Regions from separate parts of the Kosakonia beeri genome, predicted to be linked through region 1. Evidence: predicted binding sites of a transcription regulator. Region 1 holds the regulator's gene; each other region holds the start of a gene.
What was found. Region 1 encodes Fur, which represses iron uptake genes when iron is present. Its sites were predicted from a motif close to ATAATAATGAGAACNACTATCAA; they were not measured.

Region 1 (5,874 bases):
TGCCGACGGGAAGTGGCGCTTCAACGTACCGGTACTGTGGGATCAATATTCGCAGATTGTCGGTTGGGAAAACGTCCCGGCGTGGGAGAAACCCGCGCTGTTTGTTCGCGGCGGCAACTCACCTTATGTGACCGAAGCATACCGCGACGCGCTGCTGGCGCAATTCCCACAGGCGCGGGCGCATGTTATTGCAGGCGCGGGCCACTGGGTGCATGCAGAGAAACCCGATGCGGTTATGCGCGCAATCCGTCGTTATCTCGCTGAAAAGGCAAACTGATTAAAAAGGCGGCGACCGGTCGTTTGAACGCGCCCGGTCGTTGGCGTGCCCGTTGTGCTGATGTATGATGGCGCGCTATTCAGCCCGGGCTACGACCCGATTGCTTGTATTTCCCGTAGTATGCTTAAACCATGGCTAAAGAACAAACGGACCGTACGACCCTAGATCTGTTCGCGAATGAGCGTCGCCCGGGACGACCGAAGACTAACCCGCTCGCGCGTGATGAACAGTTGCGCATCAATAAACGCAATCAGCTAAAACGCGATAAAGTTCGCGGGCTTAAACGCGTCGAATTGAAACTGAACGTTGAGGCGGTAGACGCCCTCAATGAGCTGGCGGACGCCCGTAATATGAGCCGCAGCGAGCTTATCGAAGAGATGCTGCTTACGCAGCTGCAGGCCTTGCGCGAATAACGAATCCTCCGAATCATCACCTTTATTCATACTTTCATGTGGCATACAGTGCAGTCCGTGGCGATAGCAGTTTCCGCGCACTTCCCTGTTCTGCTATGATTGCCCTTATCTGTGGGCTAAACGCCACCACCATACTCATTAAGTTTCAAGAGGTTATTTTACTCATGGCAATTACAGGCATTTTCTTCGGCAGCGACACTGGCAACACTGAAAATATCGCCAAAATGATTCAGAAACAGCTTGGTAAAGACGTTGCTGATGTTCATGACATTGCCAAGAGCAGCAAAGAAGATCTCGAAGGCTATGACATTCTGCTGCTTGGCATTCCGACCTGGTACTATGGTGAAGCGCAGTGCGACTGGGATGATTTCTTCCCGACGCTGGAAGAAGTGGATTTCAACGGCAAGTTAGTCGCCCTGTTCGGTTGCGGCGACCAGGAAGATTATGCCGAATACTTCTGCGATGCGCTGGGCACCATTCGCGACATTATCGAGCCACGCGGCGCAACTATCGTCGGTCACTGGCCAACGGCGGGTTACCATTTCGAAGCCTCTAAAGGCCTGGTGGATGACGATCACTTCGTCGGGCTGGCAATTGATGAAGACAGGCAGCCAGAACTGACCGCAGAGCGTGTCGAAAAATGGGTAAAACAAGTTTCTGAAGAGCTGCACCTGGACGACATCATCAACGCCTGATGATAATGGTGCAACCTGTAGGTTGCACCGTATTAATAGGTAAAAGCGATGGAAATAATTGCTACAAATTTTTAACTTTTTCCTTCATCGCTGTACAATAAGCCCTGCTAAAGTGGCCTCGCCGCAAGGAGTTTGTTGGCGAGACCACGTTTTAAAAGCTTACTTTACTTGAGGGCTTGCAGTTTTCATTTAGGCATGGCAGTTCTATAATGAGACGCATTATCCCAGGTGCATTCCTATAACTTCCGCTAAGGAAGTGAATCGTATAGCAACAGGACAGATTCCGCATGACTGACAACAATACCGCATTAAAGAAGGCCGGCCTGAAAGTCACGCTTCCTCGGTTAAAAATCCTGGAAGTGCTTCAGGAACCGGATAACCATCATGTCAGTGCGGAAGATTTATACAAACGACTGATCGACATGGGCGAAGAGATCGGCCTGGCCACTGTTTACCGTGTGTTAAACCAGTTCGATGACGCCGGGATTGTGACCCGTCACAATTTCGAAGGCGGTAAGTCCGTTTTTGAACTGACCCAACAGCATCACCACGATCACCTGATTTGCCTCGATTGCGGCAAAGTGATTGAATTTAGTGACGATTCCATTGAAGCGCGCCAGCGCGAAATTGCCGCCAAACACGGCATTCGTCTGACGAATCACAGTCTCTACCTTTATGGCCACTGCGCCGAAGGTGACTGCCGCGAAGATGAACACGCGCACGACGCGAAATAATCGTTCTTCTTACTCTGAGCCAACCTGACGGTTGGCTTTTTTTTGCCTGTTAAACGCCCCTGGATGACACTGCGCTTTCCCGACCGGGAAAACGAAACGTAACACGCGGCCTTCACCGGGAACCGTGTTTATGCGGGAATAAAAAAGCCCGACATGCTTTCGCTGCCGGGCCGGATAATAAGCCTCAACTAGGCTTTGATGCTATCCACGCGGCTCGTGCGCTTACCGTCCGGGCTGGTGGTACGCACGCGTATTTCCCCGCTCACCTGCGGACGTGCCTTATCGTTATAACGCAGCCACTGTTTACCCCCGTCGGTAGAGTATTCCACCACCATTCCAGGGAAACTGGTGTTGGCTTCAAGCACGCCACCTACGACGCGCGCGCCAGGTACCGGCAGGCGGTAATGCACACCCGCTTTCTCCATTTTTGCCAGTTCACGATGCCCTAACAGATTAGCAAAACGCATCCAGTCTTTATCCAGTGCTTTCACATCGACAAGGTGTGTCTCACCGCCTTTGTACTCGCGCCCTGCTTTGTAGTCCTGCTCCCATGCAGCACGGTGCCATGCGCGCTCGGCGACAGAAACCAGTCGTGGATAGATCATGTACTCCATCTGAGCGTCGGTACGTACTACCTCACTCCACAACTGCGCAGAAAGGCCATAAGCGCCTGGCCACGGCTTATCGGATTTCGCACTAAACGGATTACCATCACGATCAACAGAGGTTTCTGCGTTTTGTGGCATGTTGTCCGGCGCGAAGCTGAAGATCTTACGCTCATCACTGAAACGCGTGCCCCAGTAATAGCCACTCTCTTGCGGGTTCACTTCATACGGGAAGTCAAGATAGACGTAATCCGGGTTGGAGACAATGACACGGAAGCCCTTGTTGGCCCAGTCATTAACCGAGTCGAACCCGCCCCAGTAGAGCGTATCCCAGAAGTTAACGTTCACATGATCGGTGGCAAATGCCGACGCATTTTTGGCATCTTTCAGTCCATCCTGCCATGCCTGCATCGTGTCGATACCGCGCGCTTTTACCAGCTTGCTCACTTCAACCCCGAAGTAGCTGGAGAGATGCTCCACGTCAGCCACTTTGCCGTCTTTGATCATCGCCTGGCATGCCTGCGATTTTGCCCACGGCTTATCCTGGTTGCTTTGGTCGATGATGCCTTTGCCTGCTTCGGGAGCTTTCTTGTCGGTATAACCGGTGCCAAGGTAAATATTTTTCGCTTCGTCACCCCCAAAGTGCCAGGTTTGCAGCGGCAGCCCGGCTTCTTTATGCATCTGCTGAATTTCACCCAGAACTTTATCCACAAAGTTACGCGATGAGTCGAGGCAAGGGTTCAGATAGCCAGTACGGTTGTAGAACTGCACCCCCGTGGTGTTGGAGGTGTCTGTAGGATCCAGCAGGCGGAACTGATTCGCGGCTTGCTCGTTGCCCTCTTTCATCAACCGATCGTATCTCGCTTCCATGGCAATCACTGCAGCACGTGCATGCGCTGGCATGTCGATTTCCGGAATGACCTCAATCTGCCGCGCTTTGGCATACTTCAGAATGTCGATGTAATCCGCACGGGTAAAGAAACCGCTGCCGGTGTTATTGCTGTCGGGCCCGGATCCAAGCTGCGGCAACAAGCAGGATTTCTCACTCAGGTCATGGCAACGCTTACTGCCAATGTCCGTTAATTCCGGCAGGCCTGGAATTTCGATACGCCAGCCTTCGTCATCGCTGAGATGGAAATGGAATTTGTTCAGTTTGTAGGCCGACATTTGATCCAGCAGACGCAGCACGGCGTCTTTACTGTGGAAGTTACGCCCGACATCAAGGTGAATGCCGCGGTAGTCGAAGCGAGGCGCATCCTTCGCATCCAGCGTGGCCACTTTCAGTGCCCCGTCAGCCGGGATAAGCGACAACAACGATTGCAGCCCATAAAAAACCCCGGCCTGATCGTAACCGGTGATCACCGTCTCTTTTGCACCAATATGCAGTTTATACGCACCGGAAACCGCCTCATCGCCCTGGAAATCACGCGTAGCTATTTCGCTGCGCACCGGATAACTTCCCGCTTGCACGCCCAGCAACGCAAAACGACTTTTCACCGCGTCCTGCGCATCGCTGCTTAACGCAGAAAGATCCAGCTTCACGCCATTGCTCAGGTCGACATCCTGTCCGTGAATGTTTACCGCCTGCGGCGTAGGAATAATCTGGCCACGCAGGGTGTGCAAATTGAGCGTTTTCACATCACTGTTTTTTGCAAAACGCGCTTCAGCCGTCATCAGGATGTTTTTGTCATCCGCCGTGCGCTTCCACTGCTCGCCAGGCAGGGTGACGAACTGCGTCAAATCTTCGGTGTCGGTATTGGCGATCACTTTCGCCGTCGCCCCTTCGGAAGTGACATACCAACGCGGCAGTACATCGGTTATAAACAGCTGCCAGTATTCATTGATGATGGGGATCTCAACAGACTGTTTCGCCGGAAAACCACTGAATTTGTCGGTCGGCTCCAGTTTATGCAGATCGCCCATAATATGAATGACTTTAAACTGGTCGTTCGCCACCTCAAGGATCGGGCGGATGCTGTGGAAATAAATTGCCCACGCTTTATCTGTTACCGCATCGCCATTATTGGTCAGTGTGATAACGGCTTTGTTGCACGACGCCCAGTCAGCGCCAAGCCTGGCGCAATCGACACCCTTCTGCCCGGCATGGTTATCTTTGATCGCATAATTGAGATGAAACTGGCTGATTGCATCGACAGTGCTTTGACCAGCCAGCGCCATTGGGCTGCTCAAAATGCCCAGCACTGTGCTGGCCAGCAGACTTAAACGTACAGTATTCATGACTTATTCCTTGTATTTTGCCGGGTGCGCCCCGGCAAATAACGCATCAAAAAAGAGTAAACGGCGCGATAACCATAAATTTCACGTCACGCTCATCCTGGAAGATGTTGCCGTAACCGCCGGAGTAACAGGGGATATCGGAGTGGTTGTCATACTGTGTGAAGTGGAGTTTGAACATCGTACCTTTAGCGCGGCCATCCTGCAGGGTGTAGATAGCGTCCAGGCTGTAGGCCGACTCTTTCAGACGGTAGTTCGGATCGTACCAGGCATCCGGTGAGGCCATCCTGGCGGGTTTTGCATCCCAGGCATAGGCGTAAGAAGCCCCCACCGTGAAACCAGGCAGATTCCAGTTTTGCAAATCATACATTGCACCGATGAACAGCGCTTTTTCACCGTTGGCGTTAAAGTCAGAGCGGTTATCCCACCAGACATCCAGGCGACCGTTAGAGGAGGCGTAAGTCGGTGTCATACGTTGCAGAAAGTAGCCCTGCTGACCATCGGCTTTAACCCAGGTCCCTTCCAGACGGAGATCAACCTGCCCAACCTTGTAACCAAAGGTCAGCGCCTGCAACCATGCGGTGCCGTCATAGATATCATTTACCCCGCCATCGCTGACTTTATCGCGGGTGCCATAAAACTGATAACTGGTAGAGAATGGGTTGCCTGCCAGATCAAATTTGTAGCTGGCTTTTGCGAAGTACTGATCGACATACCCTTGTGCCTGGCCAAATGCGGCCTCAAGCATAAAGTTATTTTTGAAGTCATATTTCGCGCCAATGGAGTGCAGATAGTCGACTTTGGTTTTTTTATCGTTCTGATAAAACTTATCCATTTCGATATGCCACGGCGCTTTGTACTCATTGGTCCACATGTATGAGAAGCTCAGCGCACCCGCATCGCCGTAGTCGAGAT
Region 2 (5,874 bases), 1.9 Mb from region 1:
CGCTGTTTACGCGCTATGCCGTGCCGCCGCAGGCGGTGATTATTGAAATCACAGAGGAGCAGGCGTTATCGCACTCTGAAGTGAGCGCGCATAACATACAGCAGTTGCGGCAGGCGGGTTTTAAGATTGCTATCGATGATTTTGGGACCGGTTACGCCAATTTTGAACGTCTGAAGCGGTTACAGGCCGATATCATTAAAATTGATGGGGCTTTTGTGCGGGACATTCTGCAAAATGCGCAGGACGCAATGATTGTGAAAGCGATATGCGAGCTGGCAAAGGGGCAGTCGCTGACGGTTGTGGCCGAGTATGTCGAAAATGAAGCACAGCGTGCGCTGTTGCTGCAATCCGGCGTTGATTATTTGCAGGGCTACTTAGTCGGCAAACCACAGCCGCTTGCGCAGGCATAAAAAAACCGGGATTATCCCGGTTTTTTATTGCCATCCCATCACCCCTCCTGGGGAGGTGGTGATGGATTATTCAGACCGAATGCACATGGCGCTATTCGGTCATCACATCAGATAACCAGTGCCGCAATAGCGGCAGACAACACACTCACCAGCGTGGAGCCATATACCAGTTTCAGACCGAAGCGGGACACCACGTTACCTTGCTCTTCGTTCAGGCCCTTGATCGCACCAGCGATAATGCCGATGGAGGAGAAGTTAGCGAAGGAGACCAAGAACACCGACAGGATACCTTCTGCGCGCGGCGAGAGAGTCGCAGAAATTTTCTGCAGATCCATCATCGCCACGAATTCGTTCGATACCAGTTTGGTGGCCATAATGCTCGCCACTTGCAGCGCTTCGTGAGTCGGTACGCCCAGTACCCAGGCAATCGGATAGAAGATATAGCCCAGAATGCCCTGGAAGGAGATACCCAGAACCGCTGCAAACAGCGCGTTCAGACCCGAAATCAGCGCGATAAAACCAATCAGCATTGCTGCAACGATAATCGCAACCTTGAAACCCGCCAGAATGTATTCACCCAGCATTTCAAAGAAGCTCTGACCTTCATGCAGTTTTGCCATCTGCAGGTTTTCTTCGCTCTCTTCCACGCGGTAGGGGTTGATCAGCGACAGCACAATAAAAGTACTGAACATGTTCAGCACCAGCGCCGCAACGACGTATTTCGGCTGGAGCATGGTCATGTAGGCACCCACGATGGACATTGACACGGTGGACATGGCTGTCGCCGCCATGGTGTACATGCGGTTGCGTGACATTTTGCCGAGAATATCTTTATAGGCGATGAAGTTCTCAGACTGACCAAGGATCAGCGAACTTACGGCGTTAAAGGATTCCAGTTTGCCCATTCCGTTCACTTTAGACAGCACCGTCCCGATGGCGCGAATAATGATTGGCAGCACGCGAATATGCTGAAGAATACCGATCAGTGCAGAGATAAACACAATCGGGCAGAGCACTTTCAGGAAGAAGAACGCCAGGCCTTCATCATTCATTTTACCGAATACGAAGTTCGTGCCTTCGTTGGCAAAGCCGAGCAGTTTTTCAAACATCTCGGAGAAGCCTTTTACGAAGCCGAGGCCAATATCCGAGTTCAGGAAGAACCAGGCCAGCAGAACTTCAATAACCAGCAATTGAATAACAAAGCGGATGCGGATTTTCTTGCGATCGCTGCTTACGAGCAAGGCAAGCAGCGCCACAACAGCAAGCGCCAGGACAAAGTGCAGAACGCGGGACATATTTGCTCCAAATATGAGACGGGTAGAAATTTCGTGCACATTCTATGTAACAAGCCAAAAGAAAACGAGATCAAACACACACTATATTAATGACCTGTGACCAGACTCAAAATTAGTGATCCAACATACATTTCTGTTATGTTAAGTAAAGGAGTGAAAAGTTGCATCGCATGCTAAACTCTTAACATAACGCTGCGGCAGATGCTGTTGTCGCCGTCACCATCCTGAACATTCAGCCCTTCTATTGTTTCTGGCTATCAGAGAAATCAAGCAAACCCATTTAAATGCTCTTGATAATCATTCTCATTTTGGTAGCATCAAACATAGCAAAGGCTATATTTAAGGGCGAAAAATGAACAGTAGTCGCGTTGAGAATAGCAATGGGCGTGCAGCGCGCAAACTCAGGTTCGCGTTAATGGGACCGGCGTTCATTGCGGCGATTGGCTATATCGATCCCGGTAACTTTGCCACCAACATTCAGGCGGGGGCGAGTTTCGGCTACCAGCTGCTATGGGTTGTGGTCTGGGCAAACCTGATGGCGATGCTGATCCAGTTGCTGTCAGCCAAGCTCGGCATTGCCACCGGCAAAAACCTCGCAGAGCAGATCCGTGACCACTATCCACGCCCACTGGTCTGGTTCTATTGGGTGCAGGCGGAAATCATCGCCATGGCCACCGATCTTGCCGAATTCATTGGTGCGGCCATCGGCTTCAAAATGATCCTTGGCGTCTCGCTGTTACAAGGAGCCGTGCTTACCGGTATCGCCACGTTCCTGATTTTAATGTTGCAACGGCGCGGGCAAAAACCGCTGGAGAAGGTGATTGGCGGGCTGCTGCTGTTTGTTGCTGCGGCGTATATTGTTGAACTGGTGTTCTCGCAGCCAAAACTGGCGGCGCTGGCGAAAGGGATTGTCATCCCTAACCTGCCGGGTACAGAAGCGGTGTTTCTTGCCGCTGGCGTGTTGGGCGCGACCATTATGCCGCACGTAATTTACCTGCACTCCTCGCTGACGCAGCACATGCATCAGGGGACACAGCGCGAGCGTTATTCCGCCACCAAATGGGATGTTGGCATCGCCATGACCATTGCCGGTTTTGTGAACCTTGCGATGATGGCGACTGCCGCCGCCGCGTTTCACTTCAACGGCCATACCGGTATTGCCGATCTTGACCAGGCCTACCTGACGCTGGAGCCGCTACTCAGCCATGCGGCGGCGACCACTTTTGGTTTGAGTCTGGTGGCAGCAGGGCTGTCTTCGACGGTGGTCGGTACGCTGGCCGGGCAGGTAGTGATGCAAGGGTTTGTGCGTTTCCATATTCCGCTCTGGGTACGCCGTACCATTACTATGATGCCGTCGTTTATTGTTATCTGGCTGGGGCTGGATCCAACGCAGATTCTGGTGATGAGCCAGGTGCTGCTGAGCTTTGGTATTGCGCTGGCTCTGGTGCCGTTGCTGGTGTTCACCAGCGACCGCAAGCTGATGGGCGAGCTGGTTAACAGCGTGCTGGTTAAGCGGACCGGTTGGGTAATTGTGGCGCTGGTCGTATGCCTGAATGGCTGGTTATTAATTGGAACTATTGCCGGGATTTAAAACGGGAACAGTAAAAAGGAGCGCATGCGCTCCTTTTTTTATTCTCAGTGGTGACGCCAGTGCCCGCGGCCTGGTCCACGGTGGTCGTCACGGTCGCGCCAGCCTTCGCGATAGCCGCGCTCATAGGCGTCGCGTTTATCCCAGCCGCGATGCCAGCCGCGATCGTGTTTATACCAGCGGTTGCCGCGCCATTCGTAATTGCGACCCCAGTAATCGCGGTCGCGCCAGCGTCCGCCGTCCCAGTAGTTACCGTAATTATCGCGATCGCCAATTTGTAATTTTACAGACGGCAACAGGGTGATTTCGCCAGCATTCGCGACCAGCGGCGCGGCAGCCATTAACACGGCTGCCAGAATCAGTGACCTGAACATACTCTTCTCCTTCACGATCGGGGCCGAAACGGCCTGTTACAACAATATTACGGGGCGGTAATATCCCGTATTAGTGGCGCAACTCCGAAATCATGAATGGGAGCACTTTTTGCTAAAATGGTCTACCTTACGCCGCTAAGCACCGCGTCGATCTCTTCACACTCTGCGGCGCTGAAGTGGCGGTTCGCCAGCATGCCAACAGCATCGTCCAGTTGGCTGGTCTTGCTGGCCCCAATCAGCACAGAGGTCACTTTGTCGCCACGCAGCACCCATGCCAGCGCCATCTGCGATAACTTCTGTCCCCGCCGTTCTGCAATCGCATTGAGTGCGCGCACGGTCGCCAGTTTCTCTTCTGTGATCTGCTCCGGATTGAGGAAACGGCTGCCGCTGGCGGCGCGAGAATCCGCCGGGATGCCCTGCAAGTAGCGGTCTGTTAACTGCCCGCCCGCGAGCGGTGAGAAGGCGATGCTGCCCACGCCTTTTTCCTGTAGCAGATCCAATAAATCCTCTTCCACCCACCGTTCAAACATCGAATATTTGGGTTGATGAATGAGACACGGTGTACCCAAATCATTGAGGATGTCGATGGCTTGACGCGCCAGTGCTGCCGGGTAATTGGACAGACCGACATACAGCGCTTTGCCCTGGCGGACAAGATGGTCGAGTGCGCGCATGGTTTCTTGCAGCGGCGTTTCTGGATCCGGGCGATGGTGATAAAAGATATCAACATAATCCAGCCCCATCCGGCGCAGGCTTTGATCGAGGCTGGCGATCAGATATTTGCGTGAACCCCAGTCACCATAAGGGCCATCCCACATGGTGTAACCTGCTTTGCTGGAGATGACCAGTTCATCGCGCCAGGGCAGAAAATCCTCCTGCAAAATACGCCCGAAGTTTTTTTCTGCTGAACCGGGCGGCGGCCCGTAATTATTCGCCAGATCGAAATGGGTAATGCCCTGGTCGAAGGCATGGCGCAGTAACTGCCGGCTGTTTTCCAGCAGGGTCGCGTCGCCGAAGTTGTGCCACAGCCCGAGCGAGATTGCCGGGAGTTTCAGGCCGCTGTTACCGCAGCGACGCCAGACCATCTTTTCGTAACGCGTAGAACTCGCCTGATAAACCATGCCGGTGCCCCTTCAACGATTGATTTCTTTACAGTGTATGCGTTTACATTTATGACCGACTGAGCTTACACCGCTCGCCATCGTAAAGCTTGCTTGCCACCTTAAATATGGCGCATATCCTGGACTCTCATCACAGTTCCCCAATACTCAGATAAAACCCGGATTTCAGAAGGATCACTGTAATGCAAACCGATTACTCTGTTGCCGACTATCTGCTGGACAGGCTCGCAGGCTGTGGCATCCATCATCTTTTTGGGGTGCCTGGCGACTATAACCTGCAATTTCTCGACCATGTCATTCAACATCCGGCGGTGCACTGGGTGGGCTGCGCTAACGAACTCAATGCTGCCTATGCGGCGGACGGTTATGGGCGTTGCCAGGGCGCGGGGGCGCTGCTGACTACTTTTGGTGTGGGTGAACTGAGTGCAATCAACGGTATCGCCGGGAGTTTCGCAGAATATGTGCCAGTACTGCACATTGTTGGCGCGCCCTGTAGCGGAGTGCAGCGACGGGGAGAATTACTGCACCATACGTTAGGCGACGGCGATTTTAGCCATTTCTGGCGTATGAGTGAGCCGGTGACGGCAGCGCGCGCGGTGCTGACGGCGCAAAACGCCTGCTATGAGATTGACCGGGTGATCCGTGCCATGCTGACAGCGTCACGCCCGTGTTATCTAATGCTACCTGCAGACGTGGCAAAAATGCCGGCAACCCCGCCTGTAAACGTTATCACTACGACCGCCATACCCGGCAACGAAACGCGACTGGCGGCCTTTCGTCGCCATGTTGAGGAACGGCTGTCGGGAAGCCAGCGACTCTCGCTTCTGGCAGATTTTCTGGCTCAGCGTTTTGGCGTTCAGAAAATGCTGCAGTGCTGGATGCGCGATTTTCCACTGCCACACGCCACGATGTTGATGGGGAAAGGCCTGTTTGATGAAACGCAGCCGGGGTTTGTGGGTACTTACAGTGGCGCGGCAAGCCCGGCGGCAGTTCGCGAAGCGATAGAGGACGCCGATACGGTAATTTGTGTCGGTACGCGCTTTAGCGACACACTGACCGCAGGATTCACACAGCAATTGCCGCCAG
Region 3 (5,874 bases), 440 kb from region 1:
CCATGCAGCGCTATCGGTGTTCGCGGTGGTGTAAACCTTCAGCAGCGCGTCACCCTGATGGTCAAAAAATTGAATGCTCTGGCGTTCACCGCGCGGGCTCTGTTCGCGCAGGTAAAAGGCACTGGCCCACTGCTGCATAAAAAGACGTAAGTCGAGCGCCCGTGGGTTGAGTACCAGTCCGGCATGTTCACCAAGGTGTTGATGAGTAAAACGACCGATTTGTTCATGAACCGCCCAGTCATTGCGACAGAGGCTTTTGATCTCACCCACAGACTCCAGCGCCGCGATAATCCCCGCCATGTCGCTTGTCAGGCGTATCGCATCATGTCCAAGACGGGCATGGGTCAGTTCCGCTTCGCTCAACCCCATCTCACTGGCGATATCGCGGGCATATTTCGCTGGTTGCTGCGTTTTGATGGTCTGGTATTGATGCCAGATTTCGGCGACATTTTTTGACGATGCAAGCATGTTTATTTCCTTTAACGGTGTCTTCCCCGGCAGCGATACCGGGGAGAAAGAATGAATTTAACCGCGCCGCATTCGGCCGGTGACGGGCCGAACGAAAGCGCATGTCGCCTTAGAAATCGACGTTCACACCCAGTTGCCATGTCCGGCCCGGCATCACCGCCAGCGCCTGGTCATAGGCATTCTGGTTAGTGGACGTTTCCTGCGTCCGGCTGTTCAGATAATCCCAGTATTTGCGGTCGGTGATGTTATAGACGCCGCCGTTAATTTTGACGTGTTTCGCCACCTGCCAGTAGGCACTCCAGTCCAGCACACCGTAGCCCGGCACCCGCATATATTCCGTGTTGCTGTTACCGAGGGCGCCGCCAGTATTGAGATAAGACTGGCGATTGGTCGCGGTGGCGCGTTTGCCTTTAACAAAGGTGGCGGTCAGCGCGGTGCCGTAACGTTTTGCCGGATCATCCCAGCCGACGCCCACGATCGCTTTCATTGGCGCGACGCTGTCGAGATCAACGTATTTGTCGCCGGAATAACTCGATTTAGACTTGCCCTGGGTATAGCCATATGCCAGCGTGGCGCTCAGTCCGTTCAGCTCGTCGACCCAGCGACCAATGTTAAATTTCGCGCTGATCTCCCCGCCATAAATAAAGGCTTTATCGCGGTTTTCCGCCTGGTAAGTGGTGTAGATGTTCGACGGAACGTGGGTGAATTTGTCGGGGTTAGCCGAACGGGTGTATCGGGTATAAGCAATGAAGTTTTTATAGCTGTTGTAGAACAGCGCGGTACGCAGTGTCACGCCCGCGGCAACGTCGCCTTTCATGCCCCATTCAACATTGTTACTGGTTTCGGTTTTCAAATCGGTGTTGCCGATCAATGCATACTGCCCGCGTCCCGCATAGCTGGAGCCCAGGTTCCATGAGCCATACAGCTGGCTGGCATTCGGGAACTCTGCGCCACGTTTATATTGCAGGTACGTCATCAGGCGCGGCGTGATGTCATACTGGAACGTTAACGACGGCAGAAGCTGGGTATCGCTGTTTTTACCGTACAATGTCGACACCGAGGACTCCGTCAGCACGCTGCTGTTGGTCGTCAGGCTGGAGAGGTTATCCGGCCTGGTTGACTGGTAAACGACGCGCGCGCCGGGAATGATGGCAAAAGCGTGACCGTCAGCGTCGAAATTGATCTGATCCTGGACAAAACCGCCCAGCGTATAGCTGCTGCTGTCGGCTTCGGGCTGCATGATCACACTGAAAGTACTGGGTACAGGTGACTGGTTAAACGGGCGCTGGGTTTTGCTGGTGCTGGCATTGAAACCGGCACTCAGATCGTGGCGGCCAAGGCTTTTTGCCAGTGCCGTCTGCATGCCCCAGGTGTCGGTGTCATAGTTGGAGTAAACCGTCTCCATTGTGGCAGTGGTGCTGTCCGGCATCCAGGTGCGGTCATGTGCTTCTGTATGCTGATAGAAGAGCCTGGTGGACAGGCTGTCCAGCCAGTCGTTCATCGGCGTCCAGTCATCTTTCAGGCTCACGCCCCAGCGGCGGGTCTGGCTGGTCTGCTGTGCCTCGCCCAGAATCGCATTACCGCTGCTGTCCCAACTGTCGTAATGGGTGTGGTTGGTTTTGTGGTAATAGTCCAGCGTAGCGCTCAGTTTGTGCGCCTCATTAGGCTGCCAGATGCCGGACGCCAGCATCGCGTCGGAGTGCCAGTTGGCCGGGTAGGCGTCGTGGGTGCCGCTGTTGTTGCGGGTCTGCTGACCATCGCGGCGGCTGTAGACAAAAATTCCCCGCAGGGTATCGTCCCCTGCTGCGCCCGTCACGCCATTATGCCAGCTGCGATCGGCGGAGTCGTAATCGCTCTGGTAGCCAAAATAACTATCCTTACCCTGATGCAGAAAATCATCGGCGGATTTCGGTTTAAACGAGACGTTACCGCCAATCGAGGTATTGGCGTTATCTGTTGCGGTGGCGCCGGACTGAATGTCGACAGCCCCGTACATGTAAGGATCGATATAGTCGCGGCCAATGCCAAACGTGTTCAGGCCAGAACGACTGACATAACTGCGGCCAGTGGCGTCTGGCTGTGGAATGCCGTCAACGTCAATCCCGACACGGTTGCTTTCCAGCCCGCGAATGTTATAGCCGGTGTAACCCCCCCGATCGAAACCGCTTTTGCCGTTACCAGAACCGCCGCTGGAGCCGGTCGCGCTGATCAACGGTTCGTACCGCATAACAGAGCCGAAGTCTTTGGCGCCTTTGTTTTGCAAATCCTGGGCGCTGACAGCGTGGTGGCTGCCCGCCTTTAATACCGGTGCGGGCGCGGTGACGACCATCTCTTCAGCATTATCCTGAAGGCTGGTTGTGACGGTGGTTGAACCTGCCTCTGCCGCACAGGCGGAGGTGTGATACAGCGCTGCGAGTAATGAAGTCACCAGCATGCTTTTGCTAAAGCGAGGCCGGGAAAGTTGCGATTGAGACATATTTTGCAAGCCTATGAGTTATTAGTATCAGGCTCACCGCTTACTTCCAGTCAGGCGCGGGATTGTGCCGTGTCCGCACCAGACACTGAAGGCCAATCCTCATCGTTATCGGCCAGATAGTAATGATAATAATTATCACTTGCAACAAATTCATAGCAACTTCATATTCCCGACGCACTTTGCTTACAATAAAGACTCTGACAGGCACGCCGACGGTGAAAAAAATGACCAAACCCGCCATTACTCTGCATTACTGCTCACAATGCAACTGGATGCTGCGCGCCAGCTGGATGGCGCAGGAGTTGCTGCATACCTTTAGCACCGATCTGGGTGCTGTCACGCTCGTGCCGGGCACAGGCGGGATATTTGTGATTGATATTGAGGGTGAGGTGATCTGGGACCGCAAGCGGGATGGTGGTTTTCCGGATGCCGCCGAACTTAAACGCCGGGTACGTGATTACTGTTTCCCGGAGAAGCCGCTGGGACATGTAGAAAAAGCGTAAACAGGCAGTAGCAGGGCAAACCATCATGCCTGTTTTGCCACAACAAAAAGGTCGCCGCAGCGACCTTTTTGTTACTTCTTCACCGGTTGCGGCTGTTTTTCACCCGACTCCGGCGCATGGTGTGGATCATCTTTTTCACTTTTCAGCACGGTACCCTCCCTCTCGCCACTCATGTTCTGACTATAGATAAGCGGAAAGAAAAAAAGCCAGGCGGCAGGCGAAAAAAACAGCGCTGAAAACACTATTTTGCTGTTTATTCGGGAATTTTTTTAACGTCTGTGTGAACGTGGTTGCGATAAAATAAACGGAGCAACGACCAAAAAATAATGAACGTTATTTCTGTTTTGCATCGTCGGGGGTGATGTTACGAATTGCCATGCTGTGAATCAGGCGTTTTTGATAAGGGGCGAGAGGTAAATTAACGTCTTCAGATGTATCAATAATTATTCGGGTATGTTTTACGCTACATGATGCTTCAGTGATAATAAAATTGGTAATTTCTACTATTTCCGTATCATCGTCATCATTATTATTTTCATTTTTTTGTCTCATGAGTTCCTCAGTCGACATGATAACATGCCATTTAAAACGAGCCGTCTCCGGCTCGCCTGTTATTAAGACAGCGAAAATTTATTGTCTTAATAAAGTCATATAACTGCAAAGCGCAGCGGTTATTTTTTGCCGCCGCTGTGGCTGTTCTGTCCGCCTTTTTTACCGGCTTCGGATGCACGCTCAGGGTCATTTTTAAAGTTGCCGCCACTGTTCTGGCCGCCTTTGCGTCCTGCTTCGGATGCTTTTTCACGATCTTCTGCGAAATTACCTGAACCGCCTCTATGTTGTTCTGCCATGGTATATCTCCACTTCTCATTATCGACATAATCGGTACGCATATTTCGTTGGCATATCGATCGCGTTAGAGCTTTAAGTCTGGTTGTTTATGAGAATAAGTCAAAGTATAAGCGCCAAATAAATAAAATAAATTGCATAGGGAATGCAACTTACTCATTAACAACGAATAACTGCGCCATATTTCTTTTTATTACCACCCGTAAAAAATTAAAAAAAAGCACAGACAAAAAAGGAGATGTATCTTCTTTATTTTACATGAAACCACTGAATTATCACAGGACGATTAAATTAATACCGCCTGAAAAGTGGCTAAGTGGGATATTTTGTGCACACTTGAATGACACACAAAAAATGTGGAGATAATTATGCATTCCGAACATCAACAATGTGTCGAAACCTGCTACCAGTGCGCTGCGGCTTGTGAACATTGCGCCATTTCCTGCTTGCAAGAAGAAGATGTGCAGACGATGCAAGCCTGTATCCGGCTGGATATGCAGTGCGCCGCCATTTGCCGGGTGACCGGGCAATTCATGGCGCTGGAAAGCGAACATTTAGCCTCTATTAGCCGCATCTGCATTGATATCTGCCGTGCCTGCGCCGAAGAGTGCAGTCGTTACCAACATGAACACTGTCAGCACTGCGCGCAAATCTGCCGCCGCTGCGCCGATGCGTGCCTGCAAATGGCCGCATGATGGATCCCTCAGGCTTATCTCTGGCCTGAGGGTTTCACCTGAGTGTCCTGCTGGGTGCTGCTTCATACGACTCGCGCTATTACCCAGGCAGACAGATATAGCCCGCCGCCATATATCAGATGTGTTAAGACACTGAGCAACCTGGCCCGACCAGGGCGCGGTGTTTTTGCCGCCGCAATGCCAAAACCAAAAGCCGGTTGCATCACCATAAACGGGGCGAACAGGCTTATTATCCCGGCCAGCAGTGCAGGGTATAGCGTCGGTTGCCAGTACCAGTCGCGCCCGGCCAGGCAGAACGGAAGAAACGCAAAAATAGTGCCCGTAAGGTAGTGCATGCCCCAACCTACGCCTTTTTCGCCACTGCACGCGGGCGTCTGCCCTATCGTTTGATGGTAAAATCGCCCGCTGGGCATCCATAAGATCCAACGCCCTACCAGCGCATAATCCAGCGAAGGGATCGCCAGTACATGGCGCTGAAACAGCGACCACACATCCATGCATAGTGTTGCGCCCAACCCCGTGATGAGCAGCCGAATAATCAGGTCTGTGTCCATGCGTTGTGCCTTCTTTACCTTGTCAGTGATAAGCTTGCCAACAGTGTGCAACGTGAAGTGAGGTTTAAGTCAACAATGAAAGAGCTGGATATTGGCGAAGTGGCAGAGCGCGCCGGTATTGCGCCCTCAACCCTGCGCTTCTACGAGAAAAAAGGGTTGATTTGCCCCCTCGGCCGCCACGGTCTGAGAAGGCAATACCGGGAGGACGTCCTCAACCAGTTACAGCTGATAGCCCTCGGTCAGGCAGCCGGATTCACGCTGGATGAGATGGCACAGATGTTTGACCCCCGAGGAAAAGTAACGCTGGATCCGAAGAAAATAGTTAGCCGGGC
Region 4 (5,874 bases), 140 kb from region 1:
GGCACCGGCAAACAGCCGGACATTTTTGTCATGAACACGGGCGCAGCGGATGGTCACCACCCACTCGCCGTTACCTTCGGCATCACACCAGCCGACAATCCCGCCAAACAGTTCCCGATCGAAAGGCTCCAGTTCAGCAATCAGTTTTTTCGCTACCTGGTGCGGAAAACCGCTCAGCGCAGGCGTCGGGTGCAGTAAACAAGCCAGCGTCAAGGCGTTTTCGCCCTCCAGCGCCTCGCCTTCTATCGGCGTTGCCAGGTGCCATAGCGTCGGCGTGGTCACTAACTGCGGCGAGTCCGGCAGGGTCAGCGACTGGCTGCGGGGCGTCAGCACCGCTTTCATCGCCTGCGTCACCAGATCGTGCTCGTGTCGATCTTTTTCCGAGGCGAGCAATTTATTCCCCGCTTCACGATCGAGCATGTCATCTGGCTGGCGACGTGCAGAGCCCGCGAGCGGCAGGGAGCTAAAGTGGCGATCTTCTTTACGCAGCAGCAACTCCGGGCTGGCACCCAGCAACGCGCCACCTTCAGGCAGCGGCACATGGAAGTTGAAACTGGCCGGGTTTTGCGCGATCAATCGCTCCAGCAAGACGCCGCTGTCGATATGCGCATCGGTGGTAATGTCGATCAGCCGGGAAAGCACCACTTTATCCACCTCGGGGGTGGCGGTTTTGGCCGCGCCGCGCGCCACCATCTCCATAAAAACATCCTGATCCGGGAGGTAAGTCTGTGCCTTCACGTTCGGCATCTCGCCTGCGTTGAAGTAGCGGGCAGAGCGCTGTTTCGCCGGGCGGGAAAATGCCTGCCAGGTGATCGGAATAAACAACGCAGAAGGTTGGGTGGTATCAAACGGGATCGCCCCCACCATCACCGGGCTGGCAATACCTTCAGCTTTGGCTTCGGCAAATGCCTGTGCCAGTTTTTTCTGGAAGCGACTGTCCTGGGCATCGCCGCCTGCGGCGGGCTCAGAGAAACGACGAAAACAGCCGGACGTGGTGAAACTACGGTACGGCGACATAAAGAAAAACTGATCCGCGGCCAGCGTCTGCACAGAGAGCTGGATCTCCTCAGCCAGGGACGTATCCATATCATCCTCCAACAACGATAAATGAACTAAGAATGATTATCATTTGTATTATTGCGCAGTAAGATAAAAAGTTATGCACGGCTCTGTCAACAGCAGAATATCTCTCTGAGTGACTGCCCCTTGCATCCTCCCCGCTCAACATTGAAAATGAGAAGCATTAACCTCAACAAAAACAGGATGCGTCTCGTGAAATTTCCCTTTTTGTGCCGTAAGCCCTTAACGTTTTTGGGCATTTTTCTTTTAGGACTATCCTCAGCAATGGCCGCTGACTGGCCCCGCCAGGTAAGCGACAGCCACGGCACACAGCAGATCGCGAGCAAACCGCTGCGCATTGTTTCCACCAGCGTTACCCTCACTGGCTCGCTGTTGGCGATAGATGCCCCGGTCATTGCCAGCGGTGCAACCACGCCCAATAACCGCTTTGCCGATAATCAGGGCTTCTTGCGCCAGTGGGGCGACGTGGCTAAACAGCGCCATGTTGCACGCCTGTATATCGGTGAACCGAATGCCGAAGCCGTCGCGGCGCAAATGCCCGACCTGATCCTGATTAGCGCGACCGGCGGCGATTCTGCACTGGCCCTCTACGATCAGCTCTCCACCATTGCGCCGACGCTGGTCATCAATTACGACGACAAGAGCTGGCAAGATTTGCTGACCCAGCTTGGCCTTATCACCGGCCAGGAAAAACAGGCCGCAGCGCGGATTGCACAATTCAATCACCAACTGGCCGATGTCAAAGCGCGCATTAAATTGCCACCGCAACCGGTAAGCGCGCTGGTTTATACACCAGCAGCGCACGGTGCCAACGTATGGACTGCAGAATCGGCGCAGGGCAAGTTGATGCAACAACTTGGCTTTGCGCTTGCCGGGTTGCCTGCCGGGCTGCAAACCAGCCAGAGTCAGGGCAAACGCCACGATATTGTGCAACTGGGCGGTGAAAACCTGGCGGCCGGGTTGAATGGCCAGTCACTGTTCCTGTTTGCCAGCGACCAGCAGGATGCCGATGCGCTGCTTGCCAACCCTTTACTGGCGCATTTATCCGCCGTACAGAACAAGCGCGTTTACGCCCTGGGCGCAGAAACTTTCCGCCTCGACTACTACAGCGCGACCCGCGTGTTACAGCGTCTCTCTGCGCTGTTTGATTAACTATGCTGCGGGCTGCGTCTGGCGAAAACGGCGCAGCTCGCTGAGCATTACCAAAAGCCCAAGCCCTACCACAGCCAGCACCATCCCGCTGATACTGGCGGAAGCCACTGGCGTCATCATCGATCCCATGGCCCCGAGCAGCGCCGCACCGATCGCGTCGCCAGTGACATTTTGCGCAGTCCACAAGCCATTGATGCGCCCGAGCATCGCCTCCGGGGTCTGGGTTTGTAACAGCGTGTATTGCAGAAGCGAACTCACCGCCGTCAGCCAGCCGCACAGCGCGAGGAATAGCACGCCCAGCGCCCAGTTCGGCATTTGACTGAATAAGCCAATGGCGATAAATGCCCCGACGGTCGTCGTCAGCATAATCACTCCGGGCCGCTCGCTGTGCGCCAGCTTACCGCTGGTCAGCGCGCCGATTGCCGCCCCTAATGGCAGCGCGGCATACAGCAGGCCAATTTCCGCTGCCGACATATGCCAGTTAATGGCCAGCGCCGGATAGAGCACCCTGACCGCACTGGCCATCGTCAACAGGCCGCCAATCAGCGCAATGCCGCCAATCAGTGGGTTACGCAGTAAGAATTGCAGCGCCGTCAGCAGCGATTTCAGCGGGTGCTCGCGCGGTTGCGGCGGCGGAGGCAGTGCGGGTAAGCTCAACAGCGGCAACAAGGTAATAAACGTTCCCACCGCCGCCAGACCGTAGTTCCATACCACGCCGCCAGAGGCCAGCAACAGTCCGCCGCACATGGGTGAAATCACCGATCCCAGCCGCACAGTCAACATTGTGATGGCCCCGGCCTGCATCAGATTTTCGCGGCCCACCAGCGCTGGCGTGGCCGCCAGCAAGGCTGTTACGCCAAGGGCGCCAAAAAAACCATCCCACAGGCCAAGAAGATAAATTGCAGCCAGCGAAGGTTCGGGCAGCAGCGCGTTCAGGCACAGGCCAATAAAACCCACGCCGCACGTAGAGCGTGCAAGTAAAATCAGCTTCTTACGTTCATACCGATCCGCCAGTACGCCGCCCAACATCAGGCCAATAAACATCGCCCCGCCGGTCAGCGTTACCGCCAGACCGACCTGCCAGCTTGAGTGGGTCATGGCCTGGATTTGCACCGGTACTGCCACGCCCAATAATCCCAGCGATAAAATCGAGATGAAACGCGCCAAAAACACCGCGCGGAATGCCGGATGCGTACGCAGCAGGCTGAGATTGAGTAACCAGGATTGTTGCTTCATTACAACGCCTTAAATACACACTTTTTATGTCCATTCGCAGGCTATGCATGGTAACATATCAAAACAAGATCGATAACGATAATTACTATCATTATCAAGTTTGGGACGTTTTATGTCGTTTTCTTCTTTCCCGGCGCGCCCCTTCACCCTCGCCGGGTTATTGATACTGCTTTTTGCCGCCGCTGCACTCAGCCTGTTCGTTGGCGCAAAACCCATGCCCGCCGCCGTGGTGATAGACGCCCTTACCGGCGTTTGCCAGAGCGCGGATTGCACCATTATTCAGGATGCCCGACTGCCGCGAACCCTGGCGGGGTTACTGGCTGGCAGCGCGCTGGGTCTTGCCGGCGCGCTCATGCAAACGCTGACCCGCAACCCGCTGGCCGACCCCGGGCTGCTGGGCGTTAATGCTGGCGCCAGTTTCGCGATTGTGCTCGGCGCGGCACTTCTCGGCGCGACCACCGCCACAGACCAGTTGCTGCTGGCCTTTTGCGGTGCGCTGGCGGCATCGTTACTGGTGGCCTTCACGGGCAGCCAGGGCGGCGGGCAACTCAGCCCGGTGCGCCTGACGCTGGCGGGCGTTGCGCTCGGCGCAGTGCTGGAAGGGCTCTCCAGCGGCATCTCGCTTCTTAATGCCGATGTCTACGATCAACTGCGTTTCTGGCAGGCAGGATCGCTGGATATTCGCACCCTGCAAACCCTGAAAATCGTGACGTTGCCGGTATTGCTGGCGGCAGCAACCGCACTGGCACTCTGCCGCTCACTGAACAGCCTGAGCCTCGGCAGCGATACCGCCACTGCGCTGGGCAGTAAAGTCGCGCGCACCCAGCTTCTCGGTCTGCTCACGATTACCGTCCTCTGCGGCAGCGCGACCGCGGTTGTAGGGCCGATTGCGTTTATCGGGCTGATGATGCCGCATATGGCGCGCTGGCTGGTGGGCGGCGATCACCGCTGGTCATTGCCGGTAACGCTGATTGCCACCCCTGCACTTTTGTTGTTCGCAGACATTGTGGGGCGCCTGATTGTGCCCGGTGAGCTGCGCGTTTCCGTGGTCAGCGCATTCATCGGCGCGCCGGTGTTAATTGTGCTGGTGCGCCGTGCACGTGGAGGCCGCTTATGACCTCTCCGTCTCCGCGTCTGTTGTTAAGCTGCCTGCTGTTGCTGGTCGCCGCGCTGCTATTGACCGTCTGGGGGTTGCGCAGCGGCGCTGTCACTCTCGGGTTCTCTCAGGTCATTGACGCGCTCACCGGCGATGCACCGCGCGCCATGCGGCTGGTGGTGATGGAATGGCGCTTACCGCGTGTGTTGATGGCGTTGCTGATTGGCGCTGCACTGGGCGTCAGCGGTGCCATTTTTCAGTCACTGCTGCGTAACCCATTAGGGAGCCCGGATGTCATGGGTTTTAACGTGGGTGCCTGGAGCGGCGTGCTGGTGGCGATGGTGCTATTTGGCCAGCATATGACCGCCATTGCTCTTGCCGCCATGATCGGCGGTCTTGCCACCTCGCTGATTGTCTGGCTTCTTGCGTGGCGTAACGGTATCGAAACCTTCCGACTGATCATCGTTGGCATTGGCGTGCGCGCCATGCTAATGGCATTTAATACCTGGCTGTTGCTGCATGCGTCTCTGGACACAGCCGTCAGCGCCGGGTTGTGGAACGCAGGTTCGCTGAACGGCCTGACCTGGGCAAAAACCCTGCCTTCTGCGCCCATCATGCTGCTGATGTTTGTGTTTGCCGCCCTGCTCGCTCGCCGTATGCGCCTGCTGGAAATGGGCGATGACACTGCTTGTGCACTGGGCGTGAGCGTTGAACGTTCACGGCTGATGCTGATGCTGGTGGCGGTGGCGCTGACGGCAGCCGCGACCGCGCTGGCCGGGCCGATTTCATTTATCGCGCTGGTTGCGCCGCATATTGCCCGGCGCATCAGCGCCACCGCACGCTGGGGGCTGACTCAGTCAGCACTTTGTGGCGCGGTGATCCTGTTGCTGGCAGACAGCATTGCCCAGCAAGCCTTTACGCCGTACCAGTTACCCGTGGGCGTGGTGACCGTCAGCCTTGGCGGCATTTACCTTATCGCCTTGTTAATTCAGGAGTCCCGCAAAAAATGACCGATACAGCAGCCCGTTTGCGCGGCGAAGCGTTAACCCTGGGTTATGGCAAAAAAATTATCGCCGAGCAACTTAGCGTTGCCATTCCCGATGGCCAGTTCACGGCGATTATCGGTCCTAACGGCTGCGGGAAATCAACCCTCCTGCGCACCTTAAGTCGGCTGATGACCCCGGCCCAGGGGCATGTCTGGCTTGATGGCGAACAGATCCAGCGGTTTGCCAGTAAAGAGGTAGCGCGACGTATTGGACTGCTGGCGCAAAACGCCACGACGCCGGGCGACATCACCGTGCAGGAGCTGG

Region 2: a site for Fur is predicted at 1,996-2,018, ahead of ACUY4S_RS07140 (Nramp family divalent metal transporter). Genes of this name have one in related genera too.
Region 3: a site for Fur is predicted at 3,061-3,083, ahead of ACUY4S_RS18225 (TonB-dependent receptor domain-containing protein). Genes of this name have one in related genera too.
Region 4: a site for Fur is predicted at 1,113-1,135, ahead of fepB (Fe2+-enterobactin ABC transporter substrate-binding protein). Genes of this name have one in related genera too.

Annotation. Positions count from the first base shown of each region.
Region 1 is NZ_CM135106.1:3,410,467-3,416,340, forward strand. Features, by position in the region: gene ybfF (esterase) at 1-277, shown strand, start outside; gene ybfE (LexA regulated protein) at 409-690, shown strand; gene fldA (flavodoxin FldA) at 855-1,385, shown strand; gene fur (ferric iron uptake transcriptional regulator) at 1,673-2,119, shown strand; gene ACUY4S_RS16220 (beta-N-acetylhexosaminidase) at 2,308-4,962, opposite strand; gene chiP (chitoporin ChiP) at 5,009-5,874, opposite strand, start outside.
Region 2 is NZ_CM135106.1:1,465,816-1,471,689, forward strand. Features, by position in the region: gene ACUY4S_RS07130 (sensor domain-containing phosphodiesterase) at 1-410, shown strand, start outside; gene ACUY4S_RS07135 (NupC/NupG family nucleoside CNT transporter) at 518-1,705, opposite strand; gene ACUY4S_RS07140 (Nramp family divalent metal transporter) at 2,058-3,296, shown strand; gene ypeC (DUF2502 domain-containing protein YpeC) at 3,341-3,667, opposite strand; gene mgrA (L-glyceraldehyde 3-phosphate reductase) at 3,790-4,788, opposite strand; gene ACUY4S_RS07155 (alpha-keto acid decarboxylase family protein) at 4,971-5,874, shown strand, end outside.
Region 3 is NZ_CM135106.1:3,846,111-3,851,984, forward strand. Features, by position in the region: gene ACUY4S_RS18220 (hemin-degrading factor) at 1-468, opposite strand, end outside; gene ACUY4S_RS18225 (TonB-dependent receptor domain-containing protein) at 578-2,944, opposite strand; gene ACUY4S_RS18230 (Rdx family protein) at 3,169-3,447, shown strand; gene ACUY4S_RS18235 (hypothetical protein) at 3,781-4,017, opposite strand; gene ACUY4S_RS18240 (con-10 family general stress protein) at 4,119-4,295, opposite strand; gene ACUY4S_RS18245 (four-helix bundle copper-binding protein) at 4,662-4,988, shown strand; gene ACUY4S_RS18250 (DUF2938 domain-containing protein) at 5,051-5,542, opposite strand; gene ACUY4S_RS18255 (helix-turn-helix domain-containing protein) at 5,618-5,874, shown strand, end outside.
Region 4 is NZ_CM135106.1:3,550,749-3,556,622, forward strand. Features, by position in the region: gene entC (isochorismate synthase EntC) at 1-1,086, opposite strand, end outside; gene fepB (Fe2+-enterobactin ABC transporter substrate-binding protein) at 1,264-2,232, shown strand; gene entS (enterobactin transporter EntS) at 2,233-3,468, opposite strand; gene fepD (Fe(3+)-siderophore ABC transporter permease) at 3,581-4,585, shown strand; gene fepG (iron-enterobactin ABC transporter permease) at 4,582-5,574, shown strand; gene fepC (iron-enterobactin ABC transporter ATP-binding protein) at 5,571-5,874, shown strand, end outside.